Regions from separate parts of the Paenibacillus sp. FSL R10-2782 genome, predicted to be linked through region 3. Evidence: riboswitches for the same ligand, from Rfam matches in the RefSeq annotation. Region 3 holds a riboswitch; each other region holds the start of a gene.
What was found. A riboswitch is a leader RNA that binds a small molecule or an ion and turns the genes downstream of it on or off. The one in region 3 is predicted to bind cobalamin.
Positions count from the first base shown of each region.

Region 1: linked by a shared signal. The riboswitch ahead of NST83_RS24595 (ABC transporter substrate-binding protein) and the one ahead of cobJ (precorrin-3B C(17)-methyltransferase) in region 3 are both predicted to bind cobalamin.
Region 2: linked by a shared signal. The riboswitch ahead of NST83_RS06725 (cobalamin-binding protein) and the one ahead of cobJ (precorrin-3B C(17)-methyltransferase) in region 3 are both predicted to bind cobalamin.

Region 1 covers NZ_CP151951.1:5,396,906-5,407,711, forward strand. Annotated here, with positions in the region: gene nikD (nickel import ATP-binding protein NikD) at 1-143, opposite strand, end outside; gene nikC (nickel ABC transporter permease subunit NikC) at 164-994, opposite strand; gene nikB (nickel ABC transporter permease subunit NikB) at 994-1,938, opposite strand; gene nikA (nickel ABC transporter substrate-binding protein) at 1,985-3,610, opposite strand; gene NST83_RS24575 (dipeptide/oligopeptide/nickel ABC transporter ATP-binding protein) at 3,753-4,532, opposite strand; gene NST83_RS24580 (ATP-binding cassette domain-containing protein) at 4,529-5,485, opposite strand; gene nikC (nickel transporter permease) at 5,482-6,297, opposite strand; gene nikB (nickel ABC transporter permease) at 6,313-7,242, opposite strand; gene NST83_RS24595 (ABC transporter substrate-binding protein) at 7,258-8,841, opposite strand; cobalamin riboswitch at 9,067-9,260, opposite strand; gene NST83_RS24600 (hypothetical protein) at 9,591-10,406, shown strand; gene NST83_RS24605 (hypothetical protein) at 10,513-10,806, shown strand, end outside.
Region 2 covers NZ_CP151951.1:1,451,046-1,461,851, forward strand. Annotated here, with positions in the region: gene NST83_RS06695 (EamA family transporter) at 1-137, shown strand, start outside; gene NST83_RS06700 (Cof-type HAD-IIB family hydrolase) at 254-1,054, opposite strand; gene NST83_RS06705 (lipoate--protein ligase) at 1,217-2,218, opposite strand; gene cobD (threonine-phosphate decarboxylase CobD) at 2,383-3,486, shown strand; gene cbiB (adenosylcobinamide-phosphate synthase CbiB) at 3,476-4,447, shown strand; gene NST83_RS06720 (histidine phosphatase family protein) at 4,492-5,241, shown strand; cobalamin riboswitch at 5,442-5,635, shown strand; gene NST83_RS06725 (cobalamin-binding protein) at 5,842-6,846, shown strand; gene NST83_RS06730 (iron ABC transporter permease) at 6,843-7,889, shown strand; gene NST83_RS06735 (ABC transporter ATP-binding protein) at 7,886-8,752, shown strand; gene cobT (nicotinate-nucleotide--dimethylbenzimidazole phosphoribosyltransferase) at 8,832-9,902, shown strand; gene NST83_RS06745 (bifunctional adenosylcobinamide kinase/adenosylcobinamide-phosphate guanylyltransferase) at 9,899-10,663, shown strand; gene cobS (adenosylcobinamide-GDP ribazoletransferase) at 10,660-10,806, shown strand, end outside.
Region 3 covers NZ_CP151951.1:5,131,666-5,142,471, forward strand. Annotated here, with positions in the region: gene NST83_RS23395 (cobalamin biosynthesis protein) at 1-492, opposite strand, end outside; gene cobM (precorrin-4 C(11)-methyltransferase) at 485-1,279, opposite strand; gene cobI (precorrin-2 C(20)-methyltransferase) at 1,276-1,992, opposite strand; gene cbiE (precorrin-6y C5,15-methyltransferase (decarboxylating) subunit CbiE) at 2,022-3,278, opposite strand; gene NST83_RS23415 (cobalt-precorrin-5B (C(1))-methyltransferase) at 3,271-4,416, opposite strand; gene NST83_RS23420 (precorrin-8X methylmutase) at 4,491-5,135, opposite strand; gene cobK (precorrin-6A reductase) at 5,406-6,185, opposite strand; gene NST83_RS23430 (sirohydrochlorin chelatase) at 6,182-7,375, opposite strand; gene cobJ (precorrin-3B C(17)-methyltransferase) at 7,470-9,281, opposite strand; gene NST83_RS23440 (hypothetical protein) at 9,391-9,636, opposite strand; cobalamin riboswitch at 9,594-9,779, opposite strand; gene NST83_RS23445 (TIGR00730 family Rossman fold protein) at 9,836-10,390, opposite strand; gene NST83_RS23450 (uroporphyrinogen-III synthase) at 10,561-10,806, opposite strand, start outside.

The DNA of each region.
Region 1 (10,806 bases), 270 kb from region 3:
CTCTCGCCGACAAGACCCAGAACTTGTCCCTTTTTCAGCTCAAAATGGATCGGCTCCAGCAGAGACACCGCCCCTGCATCGGTTTTGAGCTTCACCTGCAAGCCGCTGACCTCCAGCACCTTCGACTTCGCCCCGTCGTCCATCGTTGTTCTCACTCCTGTTTTTACTGACGTTTGGCAATTCCGTATCGGTCGGACAGCGCCTCCCCCAATATATTGAAGGCCATTACCACCACCAGAATCATGACGCCTGGATAGATCATTAATTCCGGATGACTGCGGATGTATCCCGTTCCTTCATGGATCATCGCTCCCCATTCGGGGGTCGGCGGCTGGATGCCCAGACCGAGGAAAGACAACGCCGAAATATCCATGATCGCCCAGCCCATTTCCAGCGTACCCATGACCACAATCGGCCGCAGTACATTCGGAATGATATGCCGCCGGATAATGGCTCCTGAGGAGGACCCGCTAATCCTTGCGGCAGCTATGAAATTCCGCTCTTTCAGACTGACGACCATATTGCGGCACATTCTGGCATAATACACCCACTGCACCATCATCAAGGCGAGCAGTACCTGCATGAGACCCGGCCCAAAAATACCGACAATACCCAGCACAAGCACCAGATTTGGGAACGCCATAATGCCTTCGCAAAACCGCATCAGCACACTATCGACCCAGCCGCCCAAATAACCTGCAACCGATCCGATCACAACACCGATACTAAGCGAGGACAAGAAAATTAATGTCGCAAAACCGAGCGAAATCCGCGCTCCATACAGCAGCCGGGACAGATTGTCCCGACCCAAATGATCGGTTCCCAGCCAATATTCCTTCGAGGGGCCTTGCAGCTTATGCAGTAAATTGACTTTAACCGGATCATGGGGAGCCAGCCACGGGGCCAGCGCCATAATCATAAAAAGAATCAAAAGCACTACAGAGCAGACCACGATCACCTTTTGACCCTTGAACATTGTACGCAACCTTATCATCACTGCTCTGCTCGTCCCTTCGATGAAATTCGGGGATCCATATACAAATGCACCAGATCAACGAGCAAATTGCATACGATGAACAGGCATGCCGCCAGAAACACATAGCATTGTATGACGGGAATATCCCGGTTAAAAATCGCTTCCACAAAATAACGGCCAAACCCGGGCCATGAAAACACCTGCTCGACAATAATCGTTCCGGTCAGCAGCTTGCCCAGATTCATGCCCATACCCGTAATCAGCGGGGCAATGGCAATTTTGAGCACATGCTTGAGCATGATCACCCGTTCACGAATCCCTCTGGTTCTGGCATACTGCACATACGTTTCCTGAAGCTGCTCCAATATACTGGAGCGCAGCAGGCGCGTATATAGAGCAATCAGAACCAGCGACAGGGTCAACGTAGGCAGCACCAGATGCTGCCATGTCCCCCGCCCCTCTACAGGCAGCCAATCCAGCCTCACGGAGAAAAAGAAGATCAGCAGATATCCCAGCCAGAATTGAGGAATAGACGCTCCAAAATAGGAAATTCCCCGACTAAGCATGTCGATCCAGCCATTTTTACGCATCGCCGCCAGTATGCCCAGCGGGATACTCACCACGATAGATAGCACCATACTGCTCAGCGCCAGTTCGACGGTGGCAGGCAGCCGCGCCTTCACCTCATCCCACACCGGCTTGTTCGTCAGATATGAAGTACCAAAGTCCAGCCGACTGATTCTTTGAAGTGTATGCATATACTGTGTCAGCAAAGGCTGATCCAGCCCGAATTCATGTCTTTTCTGCTCCAGAATTTCAGGAGTTGGATAGATATGAGCAGCTGTCAAATAAGCCTCGGCGGGGTCAACTGGTGAAATATGAATGAGCGCAAAGGTAACGAGGGTGGCAAAGAGAACAATAGGAATGACCGCTACCATTCGCTTCCCGATATAGCTGATCATGAGTTATCCTCCTATCCTGTAAGCTATCGTTCCCCTTCGGTTTCAACTACTTCCCGATTTCAATTCCCTCAAACGGATTTTCATCACGATTGGCCGGGAATACAAAATTCGTAATCTTTTTCTGATATACTGCGGTTTTCTTAATATACGAAATAGGCACAATGGCAGATTGCTCCTGAAGGGTCGTCAGAATCGAAGCATACAGCTCTTGACGCTTGGTTTCATCAGTCGATGAGAGCGCTTCGTGTACCTGCTGATCCAGATCCTTCTTCATCGGGAGTGCGCTCAGTGTTTCGGAAATCCCGAAGCTCTTCTTGGCAATGACGTTAATAAAGGAATGCGGATCATAAGGCGCACCATAGTTGTACCAGAAGTACAGATCAAACTGATTGGATCTAAGGCGTTTGATTTGAACTGTCAGCTCCAGCCCGGTCAGGTTCACCTTGACACCCAGCTCTCCCCATTCCGCCTGAATGGTTTCAGCCATCGCCTTTTGGATCGGATCGGTTTTATCAAAAATCAGCTCAAAATCCAGCTGTTGTCCGTCCTTCTCTCGTACCGAACCACCTGCGGGCAGCTTCCAGCCAGCCTCATCCAGCAGCGCTTTGGATTTTTCCACATCATAGTCAACGGACTGTAAGTCCACATTGGTATACGGATAGTTTTTGGATAAGACAGTATCCGCTTTTTCCTCCAGCCCAGAGGTCACGCCCTCCACCATCGCCTGCTTGTTAAAACCATGCTGGAGCGCCAGTCGTACCCGAAGGTCTGCCAGCTTGGGATTGGACGAATTGAGCAACAGGCTTCTTGTACCGACAGGCTCGGACAGCTTGGTCACATACTTATCTGTGTCGCGAAGCTGCTTGAAAGCATCCAGACTAATGACGCCCTCTCCGTAAATCAGGTCCAGATCGCCTTTCTCAAAGGCCATTACACGTGTTTCCCCATCGGGAATGATTTTTACGATAATTTTATCTACCTTTGGTGCAGTACCCCAATAATTCGGGTTACGCTTAAAGGTTGCATATTCATCTTGCTTGTATTCATCCAGCATCCAAGGCCCTGTACCTACAGGCTTCTTGATGCCTTTGGACGTATCTCCATCGTCCGGAAACCCGGCTTCACCCAGAAAACGGAACGGACGAACAACAGACAAATCCTGTAGCACCGGATAGTATGGCTCCTTAAGCGTCATTCGGAAGGTGCTGTCATCTACGGCTTCGGTTTTGTCGAGCACGCCCACCACCCCAAGCCAACTGTGCGTTTTCTCATTTTTCATAACAGCGTCAAAATTCTTTTTAACAATAGCCGCGTTAAAAGGTGTTCCGTCAGAAAATTTCACGCCCTTGCGCAGCTTGAACGTATATATTTTGCCGTCCTTGGATATGGTCCAGGATTCAGCCAAAGCAGGCTCCAGCTTGCCTCCTTGCTTGTAACTGACTAACGGCTCATAAATCATGGATTGTGCAAAAAGTTGGGAAGGATTGTATACGTGAGGATTCATCGTACCAATGTCGCGCGGCCATGATAGCGTGATCGACTTTTCATTGGCAGCTCCGTCAGTTGAGGTGGATTCAGGTGTATTCTCCTGCTTCGCGCAGCCCAAAATAACGGATAATAAGAGGAGCGTCACCAACATAAGGGTGGCAGTCTTGCGTTGTCGAACGGACATCAATGGTTTTCCCCTTTTCTATGTACGTGATAATGATTATCATAATCATATTTAGAATAGGTATCACATCCTATTTTGTCAACAATATTCGAAAAAGAAAGCTCGTTTTTATTTTAAATTTGTAGAATATGAGAGGTATGGCTCATTCCGTCAACGTTTGAAAAAGGGTACGGGTGTATCCATGCCGTAACAGGTTTTCATCCCACTCCTGAAATATCTCCACGATCTCCCCCTGATACATGACGGCAATCCGATCGCAAAACGTGTGGGTGGATTGAAGATCATGGGTGATAAACAGATAGGATAGCTGGCGCTCCACCTGCACTCTTTTGAGCATGTCCAGCACAGAAGATTGCGTTGCCGTATCGAGATTGGCGACGGATTCGTCGAACAAGATGATTTCCGGCTCCACTGCCAGCGCACGGGCGATGCATACCCGCTGCTTTTGTCCGCCGCTTAGCTGTGATGGGTATTTCTCCAGACAGTCAGCCTCCAGCCCCACCGATTTTAGCAGGGACAGACAGATCTCCAGCGCTTGCGCTTTTCGTTCGGGAAAATAGTTACAAATCGGTTCCTCCAAAATATCTCGGATCATCATTCGGGGATGCAGCGAGGAAGACGAGTCCTGCGTGACCAACTGGATTCGCTTGTACAGATGGATATCCTTCATCCTTCCGGTGTGAATGGGCTGGTCATCCAGCCAAATCTCACCCGAGGTTAACGCCTCCAACCTTAGGATACATTGTGCCAGCGTACTTTTGCCGCTTCCGCTTTCGCCAACCAGTCCGAGGCATTCTCCCCGTTGCAACTCCAGACTCACCTGCTTCACGGCTGCCTGCTCACTATCTTGCTTGTTGAACCAGCCTTTTCTCCGTCTACGGACAGGAAAGACTTTGGTCACTTGCTTTAATTCCAGTATCATTCGTGCATCCTTCCTTCCGGGCTCATCTCCAGCACACGATCCGCAACACGGCTTACACCCTGACGATCGTGAGAAATCAGCAAAATGGTGAGATCCAAGTCCTCTCTCAACTGCTGGAACAATGCCAGAACCTTGTCCCGGTTGATAACATCCAGCGCCGTCGTAGGCTCATCGGCAATAAAAAGGCGCGGACCGGAGCTTAGCATCGCGGCCAGCAGTACCCTTTGACACATCCCTCCGCTTAATTCAAAAGGGTACGAGGATAAAATATGCTCAGGGTCTGCAAACCCTACATTGCTCAATAAAGAGCACAGATAAGCCTCCTGCGCTTGGGTAGCGTAGCCTCCAGCCATCTGTGCAATCCCGCTCAGCATCTGCCGCATCCGGGGCAGCACGCCCTGTGGGGCGGCATGCTGCGGTGCAGCAAGGGAGGGAGCAGCATCCGCATGCCCCTTCTGCACGGACGGTATCCAGCGCCGCCCGTGCAGTCTAAGCGTGTCCGTCAGTTGGGCACGGACGGTACGGATCGGATTCAACCCGCTCAGCGATTGTTGAATGAGCAGGGCAATGTCCTCACGGCGCAGCCTTTCCCAGCGCCGTTCGTTGAACGGGACGATGTCCTCCCCGTTATAGTACATATGCCCCTGGGTCACGCCGATTCCCGCCTCCAGCATACCCGAGATTGCGTGCGCGGTCAGACTCTTGCCGCATCCACTCGGCCCAGTCAAAGCCACAATTTCCCCTGGATACACAGAAAAGCTGACATCCCGGAGCAGCGGTTGGTTGTCGCTTATCCGTATTATTTTCCCATTCGCACCCGGCTTCCCACCTGCTGCTGCGCCAATACGTGTACCCGCTCCTGTGCCTACGCGGCATATCTCCAGATGTTCCACGTGCAACATTGGCTTGCGCCCTGCCATATTCCCTTTCATATGTCCTGTCCCATCCTTCATTCTGCCGCCCCCTTTTCCGAAAAACGGTCACCGAGAAGCTGGCACGCAAGCACAAACAGCATAATCGCTAAACCCGGAAAAATCATGACATGCGGCGCCACCTGAAAATACGAGGTTGCATCATGCAGCATCACGCCCCATTCCGGCTTAGGCGGCTGTACACCCAGCCCAAGAAAGGAAAGTCCGGCAACCATAAGCACCACTCGCCCGATGTCCCAGACCGCATACACAAGCAGCTGTGGCAGCACTTGTGGCAATACATAACGTCGCAGCACGCGCACATGTGAATTACCGGATAAACGGGCATACCGGACATAGTCCTCCTGACAGGCTTTTTGAACAAGGGTGCGAATATACCGAACATACCCGGCCCACCGTACCGCAATAATCGCTAAGGTCATGTTTACAAAGCCCGGACCCAGGATACCCACAATCGCCACCGTCAAAATGATATCGGGAAAAGCTAGCACGCCGTCAATGACCCGCATGACTAACTGGTCCACACGCCCGCGCACATAGCCAATGAGCAAGCCTATCGGCAAACTGATGCACAGCGTAGCCGCTGTAATCGCACAGGCAATCAATACGCTTGTCCGAATCCCGTAAATCAGCCGCGACAGCACATCCCGCCCCAAATGGTCGGTACCCATAGGATATTCTCGGCTGGGCGGCTCCAGACGCTTCAGTAGATCGACATTGAGAGGATCATGAGGGGCAACCCATGGAGCCAGAAGCCCGAGCAGTCCAATCAGGCCCAGCAGCACTCCTCCTGTCAGTAAGCTCCCTTGGAAGGACAGCCGCATGTTTTTCATTTTCAACTTCCTCCCCTAATGCAAACGCAGCCTGGGATCTACAGCAGCCTGGACCACATCTACCAAACACTGAACACCTACGATTAAAAATGCAGCAAAAATAACATACCCCTGAATCACCGGATAATCCCTCTGCGTAATCGCATCTATAAAATACTTGCCCAAGCCCGGCCATGAAAAAATCGTCTCTACGATAACATTGCCCGCCAGCATAAAAGACAGATTCGTGCCTAACAGCGTGATGATTGGCAAAATCGCATGCTTGAATATCTCAAAAAATAGAATATGGGTGCGAGAAAAGCCTCTGGCCTTCGCCGCCTTCACAAAATTCCGGTCACCCAGCTCCAGCATTTGGGCACGCAGCACACGGGCTTGCACAGCCCCCAAACCTGCCCCAAGGGTCAGCGCTGGCAGTACCAAATGAGTCCAATCTTCCCGACCCATGGACGGGAGCCAGCCCAAACAGACAGAGAACAGGTAAATCAGCAGAAAGCCAAGCCAAAAAGAGGGAATGGACGATCCCAGCAGTGCAAACAGCCTTCCCAGACGATCCAGCCAACCGCTGGATTTTACCGAGGCAGCCAGTCCCATTCCAAGAGTCAGGACCGTCATGACAACAAAGCCCGCCGAAGCCAGCTCCACAGTAGCGGGCAGTCTGTTCCACAGTTCGGTTAGCACCGACTCCTTGGATACATAGGAGGTGCCCCAGTGCCCTGTGAACACATCCCGCAGCCAGTTCACATACTGAATATGGAGCGGCTCGCTCAAGCCCAGCTCCTTCCGCAGCGCCGTCAACGCCTCCTCAGAGGCAGGCACATTATGCGCGGTGAGCAGAATGGTAGCAGGGTCGCCGGGAGCCAGCCTCATCAGCACAAACGTCAGCGTGGATACAACAAACACAATGATGATCAACTGCGCCACACGTTCCAGGATAAAACGAATCATAGGGTATGCAGCCCGTTATTCCGCAATATCGGATTGCGCCGTAATGTAGTAATACTCAATCGGATGCGGCGTGAAGCCCTTTACCCCTTTTTTCGCCCCAAATACATTGTCCGGATGAACAATGAACGACTGCGGCAAATCCGTATTAATGATATCCAGCGCTTGCAGTGTCACAGCATTACGTTGCGCTGTATCCTTCGCCAGCTTCAAGCTGCCAAGAAGGTTCTCCAGCGGTTTGGAACTATAACGGCTTACATTGGCTTCGCTTTTAGAGGAATAAAACATGTCCATAAAATATTGCGGCTCCCCCGTATGGGCAGTCAGCATACTGTACATGGCAAAATCCCAATCGTTTTTGGTTAGCGCGTCGTCGATATTTTCCACCTTGCGGATCTTCACCTGGATGCCCTCTTTCAGCAGCTGGCTCTGAATCACCTCAGCCATGACCGAAAGCTCTGGACGCTGAGGGAAGGTCAGCAACGTAACCTCGAACGGCTTGCCTTGCTTGGTCCATGTACCTTGGGCATCCTTTTGCCAGCCGTCTTTTGTCAACAACTGCTCCGCCGTGCCGTCCAGCGCTTTACGTTCCACCTTGCCGAAGGGGAGAATGCTCGGGAATGGGCTGCTTGCCTCCGTACCATAGCCTCTCATGATCGCACTCACAATGGATGCACGCGGTATCAGGCTGTCCACTACTTTGCGGTTAACGGCATCCTTGAACACAGGCGACTCCATGTTATACACGATCATATGGGTGCGCAAAGAGGGAGCCGACAGCACTTGCAGCTTATCGTTCTTTTTCAATACCTCCGCGTTATCCACCGGAATATCGGTCGCTACATCTACTTCGCCGGATTGCAGCGCCAGCAGGCTCGAATTGCCATCCGTGATGAACTTCATCGTTGCTTCAGCCAGCCGGGCCTTCTCGCCCCAATATCCGTCATAACGTTCTACGACCAGTGATTGATCCTTGTTGAACGCTTTAATTTTAAAAGCACCTGTCATCGCAGGGTAGCTCTGCTCATCCTTCATGGACGCTACATCCAGTACAATCGTGGATGGATCAGCCAGATTGGATACCAGCGCTGCATTCGGCTGGTTTGTCGTGATTTTCAACGCCAGCGGACCAGCTACATCAATGGACTTCACGTCCAGCAAATCCTTTGCCAGATGGCTTTTCTCGATGGATCGCAGCAGAGAAGCTTTTACTTTTTCCGCATCCATACTCTTTCCATCATGAAAGGTGACCTTATCCCGCAAGCTGAACGTCCAAACTGTGGGACTGTCCTGCTTCCATTCCTTGGCCAGCCAAGCCACTGGCTCCAGCTTTTCATTCAAACGGATAAGTGTCTCGCCTGCACCAGAACGCATAACATCCCAGCTATTATCGCCATGCGGGTCAACACCTGACGGCTTCCACGTATACGCCATCACCAGCTTTTTGTCCGTTTTGGCTTGTTGTGTCGATGCATTCTCACCCTTACCGGAGCTTTCCACCGTTTTATTGGTTGTGGAGCATCCCGCCAGAGCCATAACTGCCAGTAGCAGCAGCACCCCTGTACCTACGAACCATGAAGGCTTTTTACGATTGCTTATCATCTTATTTATCCCCCTCTGTCTTGTCATTCGCAAATATCTTGTCATTCACAAATACCTAGCGCAAAAAAAGCATCCCCGACCGCTTGATCAGCAGTCAGAAATGCTTTCATTATCAAATGCCAAAGCTCACCTCAAAGCCACCCCTCAAGCATAGAAGGGAACGGATCGGTTTCAGACATTCTGTATGCAGCACGCCCAACCACCTCCCCAGCATCCCGTGGGTCTGACAGTGATGTTAAAACAGGCAGGTCTCCTGACTTCAGGCTTATCTCTCAGGCCTTCCCGGTTCCTCACAGTTCCAGTGGCTGTTCTGAAAGCTCCAGCATACCCCTGCTGATGCCTGTATACAGTGGCGGGTCCGTGTCGGAATCTACCGAACTTCCCTTTTAAGTGAACACGCACTCTCTACATAGTCTCAACGAAACCCTGTGTATAGAGTAGTCCGGCTCACACCTGTTTTCTTCCTTTATTCGTTTATATTACGATTTAGAACTATCTTATTTTGTTGTTACAGGCTTGTCAACAAATGTCGTATAATAATTCAAATTTTAATGATACAGCGGGGAGCAAAGCTATGACTTTGCGTTGCAAGGCTGTCAATAAATGTCGTATATATCCGACTAATGGACCCTTGCTAGTACAAAAATATAGATAAATATATTCATATATACCATTAAAAGGTTGATATAGTTTGTAAGCTCACTTATGCTATCTATGGATTTACAAATATTTCAAGGAGGCAATTTGTTATGAAGGTAAAGTTTCTTCCTCAAGCAATTCTGGCTACAACGTTATTCATCTCGTGGGGAATCGTTAGTCCAGCAATCTCCCATGCTGAGAAAGAAGAAAAAATCCCTGACCAAATGTTAGCAGGTACAATCATCCAATTTGATGAGAACAATAACATGGTTGTATTAGAAAAAGGAACTCCTGTGCCTGAACCACAAAAATCTCTAGCTGCTATTGCCCCACTCACTGCTGAACAACAAATTGAGCTAGATAAAGAAGAAGCACTGATTAAAGAAATCAAAGAAGAAGCTAAATCACTGCCGGTATATCATATTGATAACCCTGCGCCTCAGCCTGGTCTAAAAGTAATTTATGATGGTGAAGGTTATATCAAAGATATTATCTTGCCTGATCAAAAGGAAAATGCGATTACTACTAATAATGTTTCACTTCAGGCATTACCACGCGGAACACGCAAAGCACCAGGGTCTTATACATACGGGGCACATAATAATGAAATCGTCATTACCGGAACATCGAGCGGCAAGGTCCAAGGCACAGGAAGAGGAACAAACTTTACGGACTCTACAGGTGAAAATTCCAATTCACTAAAAAGAGGCGACTGTGCAACAAAAGGGGCTATCGATAATCCAGAGTTTGGAACAAAAATTTCTGTAAGAAATATTGATAACAATAATGTCCATGATTTCACTAAGGCTGACAATGGAAGTCTGCCGGATGCTGTTATTGATATTTGGAAAACTGGTGTGCAGGATTTAGGCTTGACATGGAGCTCGTCTCTCTCATTTTCGGGAAGATATTTTTATTCGTTCTAATATCTTCATATCGAAAGAAGGATAGGGCCTACGTCCTATCCTTTTCCCTATTTAAATTGTCAATATTCAATCATTAAATCCCTCGTCTTAGAAAGGATGTATCCCTTTGAAAACAAGCGACATTCGCTTAATTATAATTTCCTTGCTCGTTCCAGCTCTATTATCTGCCTGCTCTCCACCTTCTACTCCAGCAGCAGAATCAAATCCATCGAAACAAATCCAATCAGGCGAAAAGTCAGCTCCACTCGAACAAGGCCAATATCTATCCATGACCTATACTGAATATGTGAATGGGAAAAATACAGATAAAGGTATGGTTATGCGGGTCATGACGTATGATTTGAGCAGCAAAAAAATGACCAAGCTGGCCGATGTTCCTTATACCTCTCAATATCCACTT
Region 2 (10,806 bases), 1.9 Mb from region 3:
TGGGAGCCTTGGTGTATGGAGAGCATGTAAGCTGGTGGATGCTGGCGGGAGTGGTGCTCATTGTGACCGGATTAATGCTTATGAACAATGGAATGATTCGTCTGGTGAACAGGCGAAAGGTGCGTTCTGCTGCCTGATATTCAGAAGCTGTTAGGCACCCTATGATAGGACAGAAAAAACCTCCAAGCTGCCGCGTGTTACTGAATATGCGACGTTTGGAGGTTTTGTTGTGTTGCTATTTCATTAGCACAAATTATTCAGCATTCAGCACGAATTTGTCGATGGCGTGCTTAACACCGTCTTCGTTATTGCTGCTAGTAATGTAATCAGCCAGCTTTTTCAAATCAGGAATGGCATTCTCCATCGCTATGCCGAGGCCTGCGCATTCGAGCATTTCGTGATCATTCCAGGAGTCGCCGATTGCAATCGTTTCGGACAGATCACAGCCGTAATGGTTAGCAAGGAACGTAAGAGCGTGACCCTTAGTGCCTTCATGATGCATGATTTCCAGAAAATGAGGCTTGGATTTGGTAATATGCACTTCATCACCAAGCAGCTCGCGCAGTTCTGGAATCAATTTGTCAAGCACTTCCGGCTCGTCAATAATCAGCATTTTAGGCGTAGGAAGTTCTACCAATTTGCTGAATACAGGCTCAACAAAATATTCCGTATTGTTTAGCGCGGTGTAATCTTTGATTTTCTGATTATCTTCACGTGTGTACAATTTGTCATCTATATACGTTTGCAGATGCAAATTGCGTTCCACGCAGAATTCATACAAGCGACGTGCAGCCACGAGTGGAACATAACGCTCATACAGCACGTTTTCGTCCAGCAGGTTTTTAATCAAGGCACCTTGGTACGTAATGATCGGAACGTTCAAGCCAGTTTGGCGGGCGAGTTGTTTGGCAGATGCATAAGCACGTCCTGTTGCAAGTGTAACCACGACACCTTTGGCTACAGCAGCTTCAAGCGCCAGTTGCGTTGCAGGAGTAACTTCTTTCTGGTCGTTAATGAGTGTATCATCAATATCAATGGCAATTAATTTATACATACCGGTATTCTCTCCTTTATCTCTATCATGGGGCAATGTCCAAATTGTATCTTATAATATTCAAAATGACAATATCACAATGAAAAGGGGACGACTCCCTTAAGAGCCTGTCCCCTTATAACCACTGAAGAATTGGATTGAATCAATGGGAAAAAGTGGCTGTTAGTCTTCCAAAAATACGAGTCCTACAAAATCGTCCAGCTCAATATTTCCGAAATAATGCTTCAAATCAAGAGGGGACAAGGCTTGACGAACCTCCCCTTCATCGTAGCGTTTGCCGCGCAGAATATTTTCAATATCAGCGACGTCACCCACACCGAAGAAATCGCCGTAGATTTTAATATCACGGATGTGGCCTTCCTTGAGATCCATGCGGATATCAATAATGCCAACCGGAAATTTACGTGTGTGCTTGATATTGCTTTCAGGGGATTGACCATAGTTCCAGTCCCACGATTGGTAGCGTTCAGCGGAAATTTCATGGATTTTGGCCCAGTCGGCATCGGTTAGCTTATATTGGGGTACCTGGTCCAGCTCTGCACCGAATATGTAACGCAGCAGCTCTTCGCGGAATTGCTCAATGGTCATCTCACGGTCCATTAGCTCGCTGATGTTAGCGACGCGGCTACGGACAGATTTAGTACTTTTGGATTTAAACTTCTCTGGATTGGCATGCAGTGATGCAGCCACATTGTCCAGGTTCAGGTTAAACATCAATGTACCGTGGCTGAACATGCGTCCGCGCGTGGCAAATTGGGCGTTCCCTGAAATTTTGCGCTCACCGACCTGAAGATCGTTGCGTCCAGTCATTTCGGCTTCCACACCCATTTGGCGCAGGGCGTCTATGACAGGCTGCGTGAATTTGAGGAAATTATGAAAGGACTCCCCGTTATCCTTTGTAATGAAGCTGAAATTTAAATTACCGAGGTCATGATATACAGCCCCGCCGCCGGACAGGCGACGAACGACTTGAATGTTGTTGTCTCTGACAAACTCGGCGTTGATTTCTTCAATGGTATTTTGATGCTTGCCTATAATAATAGAAGGCTGATTAATGTAAAACAGCAGATAGCTGTCGTCCAACTGAAGATGCTTGAGCGCGTACTCCTCAATGGCAAGATTAATGGCTGGATCGTGTATGCCCTGGTTGTCGATGAACAGCATGTCCATTCCTCCGTATATACAAACTGTGTAGTTTTATGTGTAGCTCTTTCTATTGTAACCCAAGTCAGCGACGTACACAAAAGCTCATTTGCATTGACGGGACGCAAAAAGCAGTCCCATAATGGAGCTAAATGATTCGGAACGGTCGGAAAGGATGATAGGCAATGATAGAGGTTTACGGTCACGGCGGGGACAGGGAGACGGCTGCGGCGACATTCGGCGGGGCGGCTGCGGATTTTGTAGATTTTAGCGCAAATATTAATCCGCTGGGTCCGCCACCGGAGGTGCTTGAGGTGCTGCAAAGTGCGTTGGACACTGTGGTTCGCTATCCAGATCCCGGGCACCGGAATTTTAAAAATATGCTGGCGCGGCGACTGCATGTTCCACCAGAGTCGCTGAGTATCGGAAACGGCGCGGCTGAGAGCATGGCGTTGCTGTTACTGGGACTGGCTCCCAAGCGTGTAGGCACGGTGGAGCCGTGCTTTTCGGAATATGCAGAGCTGGCGGGTAAATTCGGAGCCGAGGTAAGCCGGGTGTACGGCAAGGCCTCGCTTCAATGGAAGGCGGACGTGGAAGACATACTTCAGCTCATGGAGCAGGTGGATGTTCTGTTTCTCGGTCAGCCGAATAATCCGAACGGTGTACAATACGGCGATCAGGAGCTGCGCGAGCTGGCAGAGGCAGCGGGGAAAACCGGCACCGTGCTGGTGGTGGATGAAGCGTTTATTGATTTTATCCCGCTAGAGCGGCAAATTTCACTGCTGCCTGTGCTGGATCGGTATCCTCATGTGATTTTGATCCGGTCGATGACGAAATTTTATGCCATTCCAGGCTTGCGCTTGGGCTACGCGGTTGCTCATCCGGATTATATCCGGCGAATGACGGCCAAGCAGGTAACCTGGAGCGTGAACGGACTGGCGTTGCTGGCTGGTGAGGCATGTTTGCGAAGCGGTGAGGCGTATGAGCGCCGCACGCAGGAGCTGATTGCTACGGAACGTAGTCGTCTGCTGACCGCTTTGGCGGAATGGGGCTGTGGTGTCATCCCCGGTGAAGCGAATTACGTGCTGGCACGGGCGCCGGGGACGTGGAGCGCATCGGCCATTCAACAGGCGCTTGGACAGCGCGGGATTCTTATACGGAGCTGTGCCATGTACCCGGGGCTAACGACGAGCCATTTTCGAATTGCGGTCAAGGACGCGGAAGCCAACGGTATGCTACTGTCTGTATTGGGTGAAGTGCTGGAGGAGGAACGGCGGCGTGACAGTTAGCTTGATCATGATGGCTGCATATCTTCTGGACAGGCTGATCGGCGATCCGAGGTGGTTGCCACATCCGGTCATCGGCATGGGACATGCCATTTCTGCCTTGGAAAAGGCGATTCGCCGCCGGGTTCACAGTGACCGTGGTTTGAAACGCGCTGGCTTGCTGCTGCCACTAATTGTGGTGGGCGGCTCCTTCGCGCTTGCCTGGGCGCTACTGCGCTGGCTTGCCTGGATTCATCCGTGGCTGTCTATCGGCGCGGAAATGGTGCTGATCGCCACCACGATTGCTTCCAAAGGACTAAAGGACGCGGGAATGGCAGTCTATCGGGAATTGAAGGCGGGTGACCTGCCTGTGGCACGCCGGGAGCTGGGGATGATCGTCGGGCGGGATACGCAGCAGCTTGATGAGCCTGAGATTGTACGCGGTACCGTCGAAACAGTGGCTGAAAATATCGTGGACGCGATTATTTCCCCGCTTTTTTATGCCCTGATCGGGGGAGCACCCTTAGCGCTGGCTTATCGTGCCGTGAATACCCTCGATTCCATGGTTGGCTACAAAAATGAAAAGTATCTGCATTTGGGCTGGGCCTCGGCACGTCTGGATGATGTCGCTAATTACATCCCGGCACGCCTGACAGCGGGGATGCTGGTAGTAGTGGCGTGGATTTATCGGCATGATGCTGGACGTAGCTGGCGTACGGTAAGGCGAGATGCGCGGCTGCATCCCAGTCCGAACAGTGGCTTTCCAGAATCAGCAGTTGCGGGTGCGTTGGGAATTCGCCTCGGGGGCTATAATGTATATCATGGCGTGCGCTCCTTCCGTGCATATATGGGAGAGCAGGTACGACCGACGGAGCCGGATGATATCCGACATACGATCCGGCTGATGTTTGCCGTGTCCAGCATGTTTGCGGGATTGTGTCTGTTCGTGTCCGCCGGATGCTATGCATTGGGGTGGACGCAGTGATGAAGCGTGACGCACCGAACACTGGGAATAGAGCAGGAAGTGAGATGACCTTGAAGCATGATTTTACAGAACATCCGCCATGGGATTTGGAGCTTGTGCTGGTACGTCACGGCACAACCTTATGGAACAGGGAACGTCGATATCTGGGGCACTCCGATCTGGGCTTGCTACCGGGAGCAGAGCAGGAATTAGAGCCTTTGCGGGAAAAATTACAGAGATATTCCTTTGCCCGAATCTATTGCAGTGACTTGATACGTTGTCGTCAGACCTTGCAGATCATTTTGCCAGAATCGGAACTGAAACCAGATAATATGTCTGCTTGGTCTGCCATCATGGAGCCACGTCTGAGAGAGCTTCATTTTGGGGAATGGGATGGAAAAACGTATGACATGCTCAAGGATGAGGCGTTGTACCGCGCGTGGATTAATGAGCCGCAAAGGGTTACGCCGCCGGGTGGAGAGCCCTGGAAAGACTTTGTGAACCGCCTTGGTGAATTTCTAGGCTCTTTGTATGAGTGGCCTAAAATGATGGATGTTCAGAAAACAGAATTGTCTGATGCTCCGCCTTCCGTTCTGGTCGTTACGCATGGGGGAGTGATTCGTCAGTTGGCTTGTATGCTGGTACCGGGGCATGATTTTTGGAGCCTGAATCCGAAGCCGGGAGCGGCCATTACGATTCAGTTGAGGTTGGCGCAAAAGCTGCTTGAAGATTTAACCACTACCCGTTCTACAACATCGCATCTGGATTTGGCTACAGGGCACAAATTCACCGGATGGCTGGTCGAGCAGACATGATGTTTATAGCTCTTCTCCGCATTCGCTACTCTTGAAAAACCGGGATAAACTAACTACCTATATACTTCTCATGGTCACAGACATAGGGCAGGTTAACAGGCGGTTTGGGTTGTAAGCCAGTCTTTTTTAACCTATAATCATCAAGTAAAAGAACGGCTTGACCAGCACTACATCAAATATCCAGCAGACGAGGTCGGCGCAGTGGGATGAACCCCTCGGGTTCTTTCCGGTGCGCTGTTAAAAGGGAAGTCGGTGTAAATCCGGCGCGGTCCCGCCACTGTAAATGGAAAATTGCCAGCCCGCTCTGCTTTATGTGCCACAAGCTTATGAAGGAGCAGCAGGCTGTCGCATGTTTCTGTAAGTCAGGATACCTGCCCGTCTGCCTGTCACCATAGTCCTTCGAGGAAAGGATGACGTGTTCGCAGTGACTGTCCATGCGGAAGAAACTGCCGCCTGCGTACGATCTGCGCTAACGTGACCCCTGTGTCCTTATCTGAGGATGCAGGGGTTTTTTGAAAGGAAAAGAAGGCTGGATTTTGCAGATATCGGATGATGTTCAAGTGACGCTCTTAAAAGAATTTATATGGAGGGGTGTAAATCATGGCAGGGAATAGAATAAAGGTCTGGACTACAGGCTTATTGGCTCTGGTCTTGGCGGTTGTGCTGAGTGCATGTGGAGCTAACGGAAAGAACGCTGAAAATAAAGGGGATCAAGCCTCACAGCAACCGGGACAGACGGCAACCGCTCAGGAGCCTCCGGGCAAAACGGTCTACCCGCTGACCATTAAGGATGCGACCGGGCAGGAGTTTACATTCAAAAAAGCGCCGGACAAAATCGTTTCCGTCTCTCCGGCTGAAACCGAGGCGCTGTTCGCCATCGGACTGGATAAGGAAATTGTCGGTGTATCGGACTATTCGGATTACCCGGAAGCAGCTACGAAGAAGCCCAAAGTGGGCGGCATAATGAAGCCGAATGAAGAGGCGATCATTGCTGCGAATCCGGAAGTCGTTTTTGCAGGGATATCACTCAGTGAGCAGGCGACAACCAAGCTGCGTGACCTGGGAATTATGATTTTTAAAACCGAGCCGAAAACGGTTGAAGATGTCATGGCTAACATCGAACTATATGGGAAAATTACCGATCATCAGAAAGAAGCGAGAGCGGTAACCGACAAGATGAGAGCCGATGTAGCGGAAGTGAAAAACGGTGTTAAAAATATCGGTAAAGGGCAAAAGCTGAGAGTCTACGTCGAATTTTCACCCGGCTGGACGGTCGGCAAGGGCGAGTTTATGGACGAGCTGATTTCTTTGGCGGGCGGCGAAAATGTGGCTGCAACGCAAAAAGGCTGGTATCAGATCAGTGAGGAAAATATTATAGCGGCCAATCCGGACGTCATTTTATACAGCAAAAATGTCAAGGACGACAAAACAGGCCAGACACTGGGCGATATCATCAAAGCCCGTAGTGGGTGGGATCAAATATCAGCTGTTCGTCTCAACCGGGTGTTTGCCGTGGATGATAATTTGATCAGTCGTCCGGGTCCGCGCGTAACGGAAGGTCTCAAGGAAGTGGCCAAGGGCGTGTATCCTGAAATTTTCAAATGAATCGTAGGCTGATCGGCTTTGGAGGGGCAGGCCTCGCCTTATTGCTGCTGACGCTGCTGCTCTGTCTCGGCATCGGCTCGGCCAAGCTTCCCGTCAGCCAAATCGCGGGTATTCTGGCCAACCATCTGCCGTGGTTAGGTGAGACGGTCACACCGGATTGGAATACATCCACAGAGCAGATTATTTTGAAGGTCAGACTGCCGCGTGTGTTACTGGGTATGCTGGTAGGCGCAGCGCTTGCGCTGGCGGGAGCTGGATTTCAGGGTGTGCTGCGCAATCCGCTGGCTGATCCGTACACGCTGGGGGTATCCTCGGGGGCTTCGGTAGGGGCAGCGGTACTGATTTATTGGGGGCTTCAATTTTCGTTTGTAGGCGTATGGACACTGCCGCTGGTGGCATTTACGACCGGAATGCTGACGTTGTGGATGGTGCTGACGCTGGCGAGGGAAGGCGGCAAAATTCCGACGCAGAGCCTCATTTTATCGGGCGTGGTGATGCAGTCTTTTCTGGGAGCGGTCGTTTCCTTTCTGACAGCTATGTCGAAGGAGACAGTCAATGAAATATTGTACTGGACGATGGGAAGCCTCAGTCTGCGCGGCTGGTCATATACGGGCATTCTTTTACCTTATGTGATCATTGGACTGGTGTTTCTATGGAACCGGGCACGAGTACTGAATATTCTGGCTTTGGGTGAACGTCAGGCAGCTCATATAGGGGTTCATGTAGATGCAACGAAGCTATCCGTTCTCATCGTATCCACGCTGCTGACAGCCGCGGCAGTCTCGGTATGTGGAGTGATTGGCTTTGTAGGACTCGTTGTACCGCATATCATCCGTCTGGTGACGGGTCCTGACTATCGGATGATCGTTCCGTTATCTGCGCTGGGCGGGGCTATTTTTATGGCTTGGGCCGATACTGCGGCGCGTACATTGCTGGCTCCGACGGAAATTCCGCTTGGTGTCATGACAGCCTTTGTCGGTGCTCCGTTCTTCGCATATCTCTTGTACCGGAACAAGAAGCTGCGCAGGGGGGGATTGCTGTGAAGGAGCTAGGTGGACCACAAAAGCTGCGGGTCCGTGCCTTGGAGATTACCAGTCTGAGTCGTGATTTCGGTGAGTTCCATGCGTTAAAAAATATTAGCTGGAGCATAGACGAAGGAGATTGGTGGGGGATCATCGGTCCGAACGGAAGTGGAAAATCGACGTTGCTGCATCTGCTTTCCGGTGTGGATCACCCCACTTCGGGCAACGTGCTTGTATATGGTAAAAAGGTCAGCAGCTATGGCAGAAAGGAGCTTTCCCGTCTCGTAGCTGTACTCCAGCAGGAAGGGCTTCCCCCGGTCGGTTACACGGTAAGGGAAGTCGTGGAAATGGGGCGATTTCCCCATCAGGACTGGTTTGGCAGAGAAAAGTTGGAAAAGGAAAAAGGGATGGACCCGGGAATCATCACGGATCGTGTGCTGGAGAGGCTAGGTCTTACCAGCTTGGCGGACAGGCCGTTAGACCGTTTGAGCGGGGGACAACGGCAGCGCGTGGCTTTGGCGAAGGTGATGGTGCAGGAGCCGCAGATTTTGCTGCTGGATGAGCCTACAACCTATCTGGATCTGCGCTATCAGCTTGAATTTATGGAGCTGCTGGCGGAATGGCGCCGGGAAACAGGTGTGACGATTATATCTGTTCTGCATGATCTCAATTTGACTGCCCAGTTTTGTGATGATTTGCTGGTGCTCAAGGATGGAATGGTTACAGGGTTAGGGGCTTCATCTGAGCTGTTAACAGAGGAACAAATACGCCATGTGTATGGTGTTGAGCCTGTAATGTTGCCTCATCCGGATAGTGGTGTGCCGCAGCTTTTACTGCGAAGACGTGCAAGGGATGTATCTGGTCAGGGTGAACGACTTGAGTAGCTTGCTTGAGTCAAGTGCTGAAGCAACAGAATTTACGATGAGATCGCTAAATATATATACGGAGCAGGGAGTGGAAGGCATGAACGAAAAATTACGTCAGCTGATCGCCAGCATTGCACAGCCGGACGGGGCGGCAGCCTTGGCGGCCTCGGAGCATCTGGATCAATTAACGAAGCCACCGGGAAGTCTGGGAAAGCTGGAAAGTCTGGCTATACAACTGGCAAGCATTACAGGGGTGGACAAGCCTGAGTTTGACCATAAAACGGTTATGGTGATGGCTGCGGATCATGGTGTGTGTGAAGAGGGGGTCAGCGCCTTCCCGGCAGAGGTTACACAGCAAATGCTGTATAACATGCTGTCCGGTGGCGCGGCAATTAACGTGTTGGCACGTCATGCAGGCGCAGATGTCAAGGTGGTAGACGTGGGTGTGAACGCAGATGTCGCTCATGCGGATCTGGTGGACCGCAAGTTGCGTATGGGGACCGCGAACATGGCGAAGGGGCCGGCGATGCTGCGTACGGAAGCGGAGCAGGCGGTTTTGGCTGGAGCTGAAGCCGTGGCGGAAGCAGTCAAAGGCGGCACACGACTGTTCGTAACCGGAGAGCTGGGCATTGGAAATACAACGGCCAGTGCTGCGGTCGTGTGTGCTCTTACTGGGCTGGAGCCGGAAATAATCGTCGGTCGGGGCACAGGTGTGGATTCGGCTGGGCTGACCCGTAAAATAGCGGTCGTCTGCCGCGCATTGGACGTGAACCAGCCAGACGGGAACGACGCCCTCGACGTACTGACCAAGGTCGGCGGTCTGGAGATAGCCGCCTTGGCAGGCGTCATCCTCGGCGCAGCCGCTCATCGCTGTCCAGTCGTGCTGGACGGCTTTATCTCGGGCGCTGCTGCGCTGGCTGCGCGTACACTTGCGCCTGCAAGCGCAGCGTATATGCTCGCCTCGCACGCCTCGGACGAGCGCGGGCACGCGGCGGTGCTCCGCGAGCTCAAGCTGGAGCCGATGCTTCATCTGGACATGCGGCTCGGGGAGGGCACAGGCGGTGCACTTAGCCTGCACCTGATTGATGCGGCGTGCCGCATTATGCGCGAAATGGCGACCTTTGCCGATGCAGGCGTATCGGACGGTCAGGGAGCCGCGCAGCGATGAAGGCGCTCGTGACCGGCGGCGCACGCAGCGGTAAAAGCGGCTTTGCCGAGCGATTGTGCATGTCGCGCGCCCCGCGCGCCTGCTACATTGCAACGGCGCAAGCCTATGACGTGGAGATGAAGGAGCGCATCGCCCTTCATCGGCTCCAGCGCGAGTCTGCCGGGTACGACTGGCAGACGCTGGAGGAAGCGCAGGCGCTGCCGGAGCTGCTGTGGCGCCTGGGCAGCGGCGTAGAGCCACGGCTGGCTGCGCAAGGCGACAAGCCTGCCGACGAAGCCTCCGCGTCGGGGGCATCTGCTGCGTTCTCAGTGGCGCAGCCTGACGACGCATCGCCAACAGGCGAAGGCCGCAGCGTTTTGCATTCTGCGGCGAGGTCTGCCGCTGCGGAACAGCAGATCGGCAGTGGCACTGTCGATCTGCACGCCAGCCAAGCACCGCAGCCAGCGTCCGCGCCGATGGTGCTGGTCGACTGCCTGACTTTCTGGCTGTCGAACGTGCTGCTGGCCGCAGGCAAGGACGGCGATGCTGCGTCCAGAGCTGCCATGGATGAACTGGCGATAGCTGTGGAGCAGTATCCGGGGCCGCTTGTCATCGTTACCAATGAGGTCGGTGATGGCATTGTGCCCGAGTATCCGCTTGGACGGCTATATCGGGATTTAAGCGGGATGATGAATCAGCGGATCGCCCGCCTTTGTGATGAGGTATTTCTGGTGACGGCTGGCATTCCCGTAGAATTAAAACAGTTGGAATACAAGCTATGAGCGGCGAACGTCAGGCAATGGCGGCAGCTTTTCAATTTTTGTCCCGTCTTCCAGTTAAGGCAGAGCTGGATTTTTCGCCAGAGCTGCTAAAACGTAGTGCAAGCTATTATCCGTTGGTAGGGATGGTCATTGGCCTCATCGTA
Region 3 (10,806 bases):
ACTCACCGGAGTTGCCTTGTCGAAGCTGTCGACCACCCAACCCAATTCCCGACCGAACATGTCCACCGGAATCGTGCCCTGCACATCCGATGCAGTCGTAATTACCGGGCGTGCGCCGAGTACAGAAGCCACATGACGGGTCAGTTCATTGGCACCGCCCAAATGCCCCGACAGTACGCTAATGACATGCTCCCCACGATCATCAATCACAACCACCGCCGGGTCTACCTTTTTATCCACCAAAATCGGCGCAATCATACGGACGACCGCACCGAGGGAAATAAATAAAATAATACCGTTATATTGCTTAAATAAATCCGGCAAAATCAGCTTAACCGAGCCTTCAAACAATTGAATGCCGCGCTCCTGCTCGTCGCCGCGCTCAAACTTGGACATGTAATACACATCCGTTCCCGGAAAGCTGGCTCCTAAATTACGAACCATCTCTACTCCGTGCTTCGTGATCGCCACAGCGGCAAATGGATTACTCACCAGGCTTCACTCCCTTCCGGTAGCCGTGGGTGAACGACTTATCATACAGCTTGGAACGATGCGCGTCCTTGTCCACCAGCCCCGGATCGAGCGCCCAGCCTGCCAAAATCATGGCATGCATCGTAATTCCCGCTGCGCGCAGATCGGCAGGCAACTGAGCAAGCGTCGTGCGCACGATCTTTTGGTCCGGCCAGGTTGCACGTTGTACAACCGCTACAGGTGTGTCCTCGCTCCAGCCAGCCGCCAGAAACTCGACAACGACCTTCTTCGCCAACGTTGCACTAAGGAACAACGCCACTGTACAGTGATGGGATGCCAAGTCGCGCAGCTTTTCCCGATCCGGTACAGGTGTGCGGCCTTCGGCACGCGTCAGGATGACGGTCTGCGTCAGGTCAGGCACAGTCAGCTCTGCGCCAAGCACGGCAGCAGAAGCGAAGACTGAGCTGACACCCGGCACGATTTCGTAAGCAACTCCGCGCTGCTTCAGCAGCACCATTTGTTCCAAAATCGCGCCGTACACTGCCGGGTCCCCCGTATGTACACGAGCTACACTGCGTCCAGCCTGCACAGCTTCGCTCATAATTTCGACCTGCCGCTCCAGATCCATGCCTGAGCTTTGCAGTACCTGCGCCGCCGGCTTGGCCGTGGCAATCAGCTCGTCGTTCACAAGTGAATCCGTATACAGAACCACATCTGCTGTACGTAAAATTCTTGAGCCCTTGACGGTAATCAGCTCGGGATCGCCGGGCCCCGCTCCTACGATATATACTTTCGGCTCCAAATTCATTTGCTCACCACCATCAGACTCAAATATTCAAGCTCCTGTCCGCGCAGCTCACGTGCGTTACGCCATACCATTTCATAAGGAGAAGTGACCTTGGTAATGACAGACGCACGATCCCCCAGATTCAGTTCATCCAGCACATCCAAAATCAGATCCAGCACCTTGGCAACCTTGATGAACACGACCGTATCGTGATTTTCAATCGCCCGCTTCATCGCTTCTTTATCATGGGTAGCGGGAATAATACCGACCTGCTGATCTCCGTCTGCCAAAGGCAACTCCAGCGCCGCCGCTGCTCCCAACACGGAAGAAATGCCTGGAATGGATACAATCGGCACCTCGGGATGAAGCTCCTTCATGAGACGCGCCAAGTGAATAAAAGTACTGTACAAATTCGGGTCCCCCTCGGTGACAAAGGCTACATCCTTGCCTTGACTCAGAGCCTCCCAGCAGGCAACCACCGTTTTGTTCCACTCCCGTTCCAGTACAACCGGGTCCTTGGTCATCGGGAAAATGAGCCCCAGCATTTCTTTTTCCTCCGGGTTTACGTACAGCTCCACGATTTCATGGGCATACGATTTGCCTCCCCGACGTTTCTTCGGATAAGCCACAACTGCGCATTCTTGAAGCATGCGGTACGCCTTGACCGTAATCAGCTCGGGATCACCCGGCCCCACGCCTACGCCGTAAAGTGTTCCTGTTGCCGCCGTATTCATGCTGTCTCTCCCCCTCTTGATCTACCAAATTACTCCCCTGCTGCCTCGTCAGTCGCTTCCACCGACGGCCGCCCTGTAATAACATATATCGGATTTAGTCCATCAAAACGCGTCATATTCAAAATCGGCTTGCTACGCGCTGTTTGCAGTAACGTCACCGAGGTTTCCAGCCCCGCTTCTTGCATCGCCTTCATGCCGTCATGCAGCGTCTCAATCGTTGCGGCATTCACTACAATTCGTCCATCCGTACGCAGACGGGAAGCGCACAGCCGAATCAGCTCCGCCAGCTCTCCCCCGCTCCCGCCGATAAACACCGCATCCGGGTCTGGCAGCTCTTCCAGTCCGGCAGGCGCTTTGGCGTGAATGACCGGAAAATCGGTGCGGAATTTGATCTTGTTCGCTTCCACATTGGCAAGATCGCCTTCATTCTTCTCAATGGCAAATACTTGCCCGTACTTCGCCAGCCGTGCACACTCCACAGCTACAGAGCCGGACCCTGCGCCAATGTCCCATACGATGCTTCGCTCTGTCAGACGCAGCTCGGACAGGCTGAACACGCGCACTTCACGCTTCGTAATCAGCCCTTTTTCCGGCTTGCGCTGGTGAAATTCCGCATCCTCAAAACCAAATCCCCGACGAATCGCAAGCACGTCCGCACCCTTACGGCGGCGCAAAATAACCACATTCAGTGGTTGGAACGTTCCCTGCGCCATCTCTTCCAGCGTATAATGCCGATACGTCTCATCCGGTCCGCCCAAATGCTCGCCAACAAAGGCATCATATTCCGTCATGCCGTAATGCAGCAGATAGGCAGCGACTGCGGCGGGATGATTCCGGTCGTCCGTCAGCAGCGCGACCTTGTGCTGTCCGTCGATCCGCTGTGCCAGTCCGGTTATCGGACGGCCATGTATGCTTTCCAGCACCGCATCCTGCCAGCTCTCTCCCAGACGTGCAAATGCCAACTGAACCGAGCTGAGATGCGGCAAAATATCCAGATGCTCAGCCCCCAGCTTGGCGGACAAATACCCTGCGATGCCAAAAAAAAGCGGATCGCCTGACGCAAGCACGACAATATCCTTGTCCTCACGCAAACGTCCCAATTCTTCCACCACGGCGGAAAAGCCGCTCTTTAATGTCCGTTTTTCCCCTGCGGCTGTCTTGAAAAAGGCCAGTTGGCGCTCTCCGCCAACCAGCACGTCCGCACGCTCGATTCGCTCCAGCGTCTCCTGCGACAGACCTGCCGCTCCATTTTCACCGATACCAATGACACGGATCACTCTACTCACCGACTCTCGCCCTCCCCAGCACATTCCCTTTCATCGTTACCAGTACCATTTCTACGACGATTCCACCATCTGCATGCTCCAGACAATGCTGACATCCATAGGTGCACAGCTTTTCAAAAAAGCTCAGCGCATTCGCCTCGGTCATCATATCCGCCACCTGAGTAGCTGTATTTGCCTCGGCCACCGCTGCTGCAAGCGACTCGTCCACACCCGCTTCACGCGCGACCTCCGCCAAAAAGCCAAAATCCACCGGGGCGCTCTTGGAATGAACCATCATGACACCTTGAGCGACCTTCGACAGCTTGCCGGGCATACCGACGAGAATAATTTTCTTCATGCCTAACCGTTTTCCGTGCTTGATCGCAAAGCCGACAAAATCGCCCATCTGAATAAAGGCTTCTTCCGTGAGCTGATCGTACATTTGCATTGCATATTTTTCACTGCTGCCGCCTGTGGTTAGGACAATTTCCTTGCAATCCATCGCTTGCGCAACCGATATGGCCTGCACGACACTGGCTTTATAAGCTGATGTGGAAAATGGAACCACCACACCTCGCGTACCCAGTATGGAGATACCCCCAAGAATACCAAGCCGCCCATTCAGCGTCTTCTTGGCGATTTCTTCGCCGTCCGGCACGCTGATAACGACACGGACACCTTTGGCCGATCCATGCTCCTCAAGCACGCCTGTGACGACCTCCGTAATCATTCGACGCGGCACAGGATTGATCGCTGCTTCGCCGACAGGCACAGGCAGACCGGGCTTCGTCACCCGGCCCACGCCGATGCCGCCGTCGAGTTCAATGCCCGGCTCCTCCCGCCAACTGACGGACGCGATAATTCTCGCCTGATGCGTCGCATCCGGGTCATCGCCGCCGTCCTTGATCGTCGTGCAGGAAGCTTCGTCCGCGTTCAGCACCGGCTCGATCAGTTCGAACGCATGATCGAAGCCCGCTGGCAGCGATATGACCGCTTCCTTCGGCGGAATGCCCGTGATGAGCAGTTGCACCGCTCCCTTGGCAACCGCAGCCGCGCAGGCTCCAGTTGTAAAGCCTGACCGCATCGGCTTGTCCGGCGCGGGAGCTTCACCGCTTTTCATCCGTTTGGGCCTGTCGGCGGACGCCGCTTCCTTTTCCATACCCATTCCTCCTTAACCTCTCATGCTGTTCATGTTCCAATTCATTTCATGATACAGCAAACGGGCAACCGCATCTAGCGGACAGCCATTAAGGAGATTGCATTCAATGCCGCCACGACAATCGTACTGCCGCCCTTGCGCCCAATGTTCGTAATGAACGGAATATCCAGCTTGCGAAGCTCGTCCTTCGATTCTGCCGCCGATACGAAGCCGACTGGCATCCCGATAATCAGGCCGGGCTTGGCCGCTCCTTCTTTCACCAGACGAATCAGCTCCAGCAGGGCTGTCGGCGCATTTCCAATCGCATAAATACCGCCTTCGCCTGCCTGAATCGCTTTGCGCATCGAAATAATGGCGCGAGTCGTATTCAGCCTTTTCGCTTCCTCCATCACGTCCGGGTCCGAAATGTACACATGCACATCTCCGCCAAACTGACGGATACGATCCTTGCTCAGACCCGCCTGTATCATTTGCACGTCCGCAACGACCTGCTGCCCTGCGCGAATGGCTGCAACCCCCGCATCAATCGCTTTCGGATGAAACACCATGCTGCGGCCCAGCTCAAAATCAGCAGACGCGTGAATAACGCGCTGTACCACTGGATATTGCGCTTCTGTAAAAGGATGCTCTCCCAGCTCCTCGGTGATCATCTCGAAGCTTTTACCCTCAATCTCCTGCGGCTGCACCGTTAACGGTTTAAAATCTGTTTTAAAATCCATCGTTTCGACCACTCCTTTAGGGAAAATTAGTTTTGAACATTCAAAGTTACCGACTGTGCCACCACACAGTGGGATGGTACTTCCCATCGCCACCGCTGCGCTTGCACAACACCATTCAGACTACTCCGTTTTGATGTGAATTTTTAAAATTCAGCTTATATACGTATTTTAAGATGACTATATTTTAAATACACGCCAGAAAAAGCTCTGTATTTATCGGATTGACTAGGCTGTTAATTACCCGATCGACCAGATTCACAGGGTCATCTTTTAGATCGAAGGGGCCACTTTGGTTGTACGCAGTGCGTCGATCACTCCGTTGAAATGATCAAATACGGTGCCAAATTCCACTTCTGGTCTGGAAATCAAAATCACATGAATGCCCAGCTCCAGCGCAGATTGAACCTTTTCATCCACCGCTCCCGTGCGTCCGCTTTCCTTGGTCACCATCACTGTCGTGCTGAAGTGCTTGTACAATGCTTCGTTCATCTCGCGGGAAAAAGGTCCCTGCATGGCGATAATATTTTTTTGCTCCATGCCTAGCTCGCCGCATTTCTCCATATTGTCCAGACGTGGGAGCATACGTGCAACCAAACGAATCTCCGGGTCTTCGAGCAAATGCTTGGTGAACGTGCCGAGCGTCTTGCTGCCTGTGGTAAGCATGATAGAGCCTTTAAGCTGCTTCGCTTCCAATGCGGCTTCCTCATAGGAGGGTACGATGTGAAGCAACGGATGATTGTCATACACCAGCCCTGCCCGCTCATAGCGAACATAAGGAACCCCGGACTCGCGTGCGGCTGTCATGGCATTCGCATGAGCTTCTTCTGCAAAAGGATGACTGGCATCAACGATAGCCTGTACTCCCTGTTCCCGAACCACTGCTGCCATTTCATCGGCTGTCATTCGGCCTGTGCGTACGTCCAGACCTACTTCGGACAAGCTGTTTGCCGCGCTCTCTGTTACGACGGAGGCCAATACTTTGAAACCATTGTCCCGGATTTGCAGCGCCAATTCCCGAGCATCGCTCGTTCCACATAGCATGAAAATCATGAGCCACTCACCTGCCCGCTACCTGAAATCCCGTTTCCGTTCACAACAGACGGCGTATGTGCATGATCGTGGTGATGTTCATGATCATGGTCATCATGGCTGTGTGCATGTACATGCTCATGCTTGTGGTCATGGTCGTGGTCGTGGTCGTGGTCATTCTCATGCTCGTGCTTGTGATCATGCAAGTGATCCTCATGATGATGCTCGTGTCCATGTGCATGGTGGTCATGGTCGTGATGATCATGATGGTGATCATGATGGTGATCATGATGGTGATCATGATGGTGATCATGATGGTGATCGTGATGATCGTGGTTATGTCCGTGATCATGGTCGTGGTGATGATGGTGATGCTCCTGCGCCTCCAGACGGAACTGGCAGTTATCGCAATTGGCCATAACCTTGCCGACTAAACCTTCATTGGCACGCTCCAGCACAAGCTCAACCAATTGCGGATGGAAACCAAAGTACCCTCCAATTTCCACTTGCAAATCAGGATGGGCCTCGGCAAATTCCTCTGTCATTTCTCCAATGCGCTTAATCAGCACACCTGTGAACAGAAAGTATGGAAGCACGATGATTTTTTTGGCCCCCAGGCGCAGGCAGCGTTCCAAGCCATCTGGAAAAGAAGGCTGAGTCACACCGATAAAGCTGCTCTCCACCCACGTATACGGAAGTTTTTCCCACAGCATACGGGTAATTTTGAAAAAGTCGCTGTTCGCATCCGGATCGCTGCTTCCGCGTCCCAGCACCAGCACAGCCGTTTCTTCGTCCGTCACCTCGGCAGAAGACTGCGCATCGCTATCCATACCCGCTGGAACCGCAACCGGACGGGCCTCTTTCAAGCGGCTTTGCAGAATGCTGACAATTTTTTCGTGAACGCCAATCGGACGTCCATATACAAATTCAACCTGAGGATACTTAGCCTTCGCACGATCAATCGCCATCGGAATATCAATTTTGGCATGTCCCGCTGCGAACAAAATAATCGGAACAAGCACGACCCGCGTCGCCCCTCGCTCCACACATGTCTGCACACCTTCAGCAATGCTGGGCCGTGTCAGCTCCAAAAAACAGGTTTCCACACACATATCCGGCACCCGATCTGCCACCGCCTGTGCAAATTCCAGCAACTCCCGGTTTCCCTCCGGATCCCGACTCCCATGTCCAACCAACAATATTGCATTCACTGCTATATTTTCCTCCTCATAAATAGGTATAATATACCAATAAAACCTATTTTATCTATATGCATGCATCTATAAAAACAGGCTTTCTAGCCTATTAATCACCGCAGATGGCATTCACTTCTACTGTTGCAGGTGCATCTTCATGCCGAAAACCTGCCACAACGCCCACACGTTTGAAAAATTTATGAAAACGCTCGTTTGGATGCCCTTTTTCCTTATATTCAGCAATGACATGCTCAACGATATCCGTAATCTGATCCCCCGGAATGCCCTCTGCCACAGGTTGTGCAGCATGAGCGTTACGGCCAAATTTTTTGCCGCCTAGAAACAAATCGTATCCTCCCTTGCGGTACACAATCCCGATATCTTCCAGCACCGCTCCATAGCAGGCCATACCGCAGCCGTTCAAAGCAATGCTCGTTTCCTTAGGTGCCTGCAATCCGCCCAGTACAACCTGTAGATGCTCCGCCACAGGCACAGCGTCATCCTTCTCCATATTGCAGAAGTCGCACGCCTTCACCTTAAACACATCGCCTATCGGCATCACGATGAATCGTTCATCCCGTAGCCGCCCTACCAGCTCCTCCGGGTCCGCGCACGGCACGCGCAGCACGATCTGGTGATCCGGCGTATACTCCAGCTCGCCTTCATCACCCGCTACCTCCGCGAGCAGCGCCATCTGGCGAGCGGTGAACTTCTTGTTTCCCACGCCGGGGGAAACGCCCACCTCAAACAGCGCAGGCTTGCCAAAGCTGCCTATCGCTGTCCCGGCCGTAGCTGCCGTTCCGGCGGCGCTCACGGCGGGCGCTTGCCCGTTCCAGCGCGCGCTGGCTTCGCCCGGCAGCTTGCCGCCCGCAGCGAGGCGGCTCAGCGCCTCCGCTGCCAGCGATGCCGGGGCCGCACCGGCTTGCGCCGCAGGCGCGGCCTGCACGGCAGCCACCGCTTGCGGGCGTGCCTGCGTTGCCACCGCAGCAGCACCGCTCGCGGAAGGCGCGGTCCCGCCAGCTCCCGCAGGGGCTGGTACTGCGGGAGCTGCGCCTGCCTGCGACGCATTAAGCGCGCGATCCTCTTGCGCGCCCAGCGACCACGGCTCCGCTTCCGTACGGAGCCGCTGATGCGGCTTGAGCGCCTGCTCGGACGCATCCAGCGTATACTTGCGCTGATACCCGCGCGGCGTCACGATCAGACCGTCATACACCATCGTCGAGGAATTACCGATGATGACGGTCGTCAGCATACCGATATCATGGTTCAGCATGTCCTCCAGCGTCGTCACTACGACTTGCTGACGGTCACGATAAGCACTCTTGACCAGCCCTACCGGAGTCTGTGGATCACGGTAGCGCAGCAAAATGGACTGCGTCTCAACTATCTGGCGTGTACGCCGACCACTGCGCGGATTGTACAGTGCAATGACAAAATCCGCCGAAGCTGCCGCTTCTACACGTTTCACAATCGTTTCCCAAGGGGTTAAATGGTCACTCAGACTGATCGTGCATGCATCATGCATGACGGGCGCACCCAACAGCGAAGCACAGGACTGAATCGCCGATATTCCCGGCACGACTTCTACCTCAACCCCGTCCTCACGACGCCAGCCCTTTTGCATCAGCACTTCGTACACTAGCCCGGCCATGCCATATACGCCTGCGTCTCCACTGGAAATGACGGCTACCTTCTTGCCCATCTCCGCCTGTCGAACCGCCTCCTGCGCACGGCTCACTTCCTCTGTCATGCCTGTGCGCACAATCTCCTGTCCGTTCAACAACGGACGGATCAGGTCCACATAGGTGTTGTAGCCGATAATGACCTCACTCTCGGCCAGCGCGTCCAGCGCTCGTTTTGTGATATGTTCCATATCCCCCGGTCCGAATCCAATCACGAGCAATTTTCCTAATGGGCTCATCGTTATCCTCCTTCTTAAATCTAGGCTATGTTTTCCACGCTTCTATCTATTTCACTTATATATGGACATCCTGTAACTCAAAAAAACCCATCCTGCCCGGATGGGTTTCCTATGTACGCATCGTATTATCAGACAACACAACATAAGAAGACACTTCTTGTCTTCCGCCATCATGCCGCTGCTTTCCATCTGCCTGTTCACGCTTGAAACGCTTCTGCACGTTCAGCTCCACGCAAACCTGTAACCAACATGGAAAAAGCAGCGTGCGCCTGATTTCCTGATTTCGTACACCCATCCTCTCCGCGAAGGTTAACGGTGCATACAGATCAAGGTAGGTCTCCTGGCTCGGCATCAACAGATTTTTTCGTCTTCCCCGGTTTCTCACGAGTGACATCTGAAAAAATCCTCTTCCTTACAGTGGCGGGACCGCTCGGGACTTGCACCCGATTCCCTGTTACCCTTCGCTATCACAAAGGCACCTTGTCTGTTCGCTATTTGATTATGGGTCTTATCATAACCTTGGCTCAATCAGTTGCGCAAGCATGAAAAACGCTTTATTTCAAGTTCTCCGCCTTATTTTTTAGCATATGCAACAATTCGTCCGGGTCCGCAGAGATACTCAGCAGCGTTGGATGGTCAACTCCGGTAAAGCCCTCCTGCACACTATGACGCACCATTTCCGCCAACGGGTCAAAATATCCGTTCACATTCAGCAGCCCGATAGGCTTGCGATGAATGCCGATTTGCGCCCAGCACAGTGCCTCAAATAGCTCCTCAAAGGTTCCCAATCCGCCTGGAAGGGCAATAAATGCGTCAGCCTTTTCGCTCATCACCGCTTTGCGTTCATGCATGCTCGCCACCTCAATAAATTCAGTAACTCCCCGGTGAATAATCTCTGCATCGAATAACAGGGTCGGCATAATCCCGGTGACCTGACCGCCCCCTGCCAGCATCGCATCCGCGACCTCGCCCATCAGCCCCTTGCTGGAGCCTCCATAGATTAAACGGACATGGTGTCTCACCATAGCCTCTCCAAGCTTACCTGCCTCCTGAAGATATACCGATGAATGTCCGGGTCTGGACCCGGCAAAGACACAAATGGAATTCATAACGTCTCAGCTCCTGTTCTGGTATCCGCATCGAGGCTTTTTCATTATATTAAATAAATATTTTCGCTATAACAAAAACTTCTGTCGATGCATATCCAACAAAAAAAGATAAAGACCTTGTAGGCCCTTATCTTCATTTTACCCTTTATCGCAAGGATATGGGTTAGTTTTCAGTTCACAACTTCCAGGCCGCAGCCGTGCGCCGAAGCGCTATGCTCAAAATATCTTCCCAGCTCCACCATCATGGCGCCCATACGTTCCTCCACTGGAAAGACAATCCGTTCAATCCCTTCCTCCAAAATGGACTGCGCCGTCACCTTGCCTACCGACACAGCGATCACATCCTGGCGAAAAGCTTCCAGCACGTCTTCCATCTGCTTCTGTTCCCTCGCATATTGAGCCAAAAAGCGGATTTG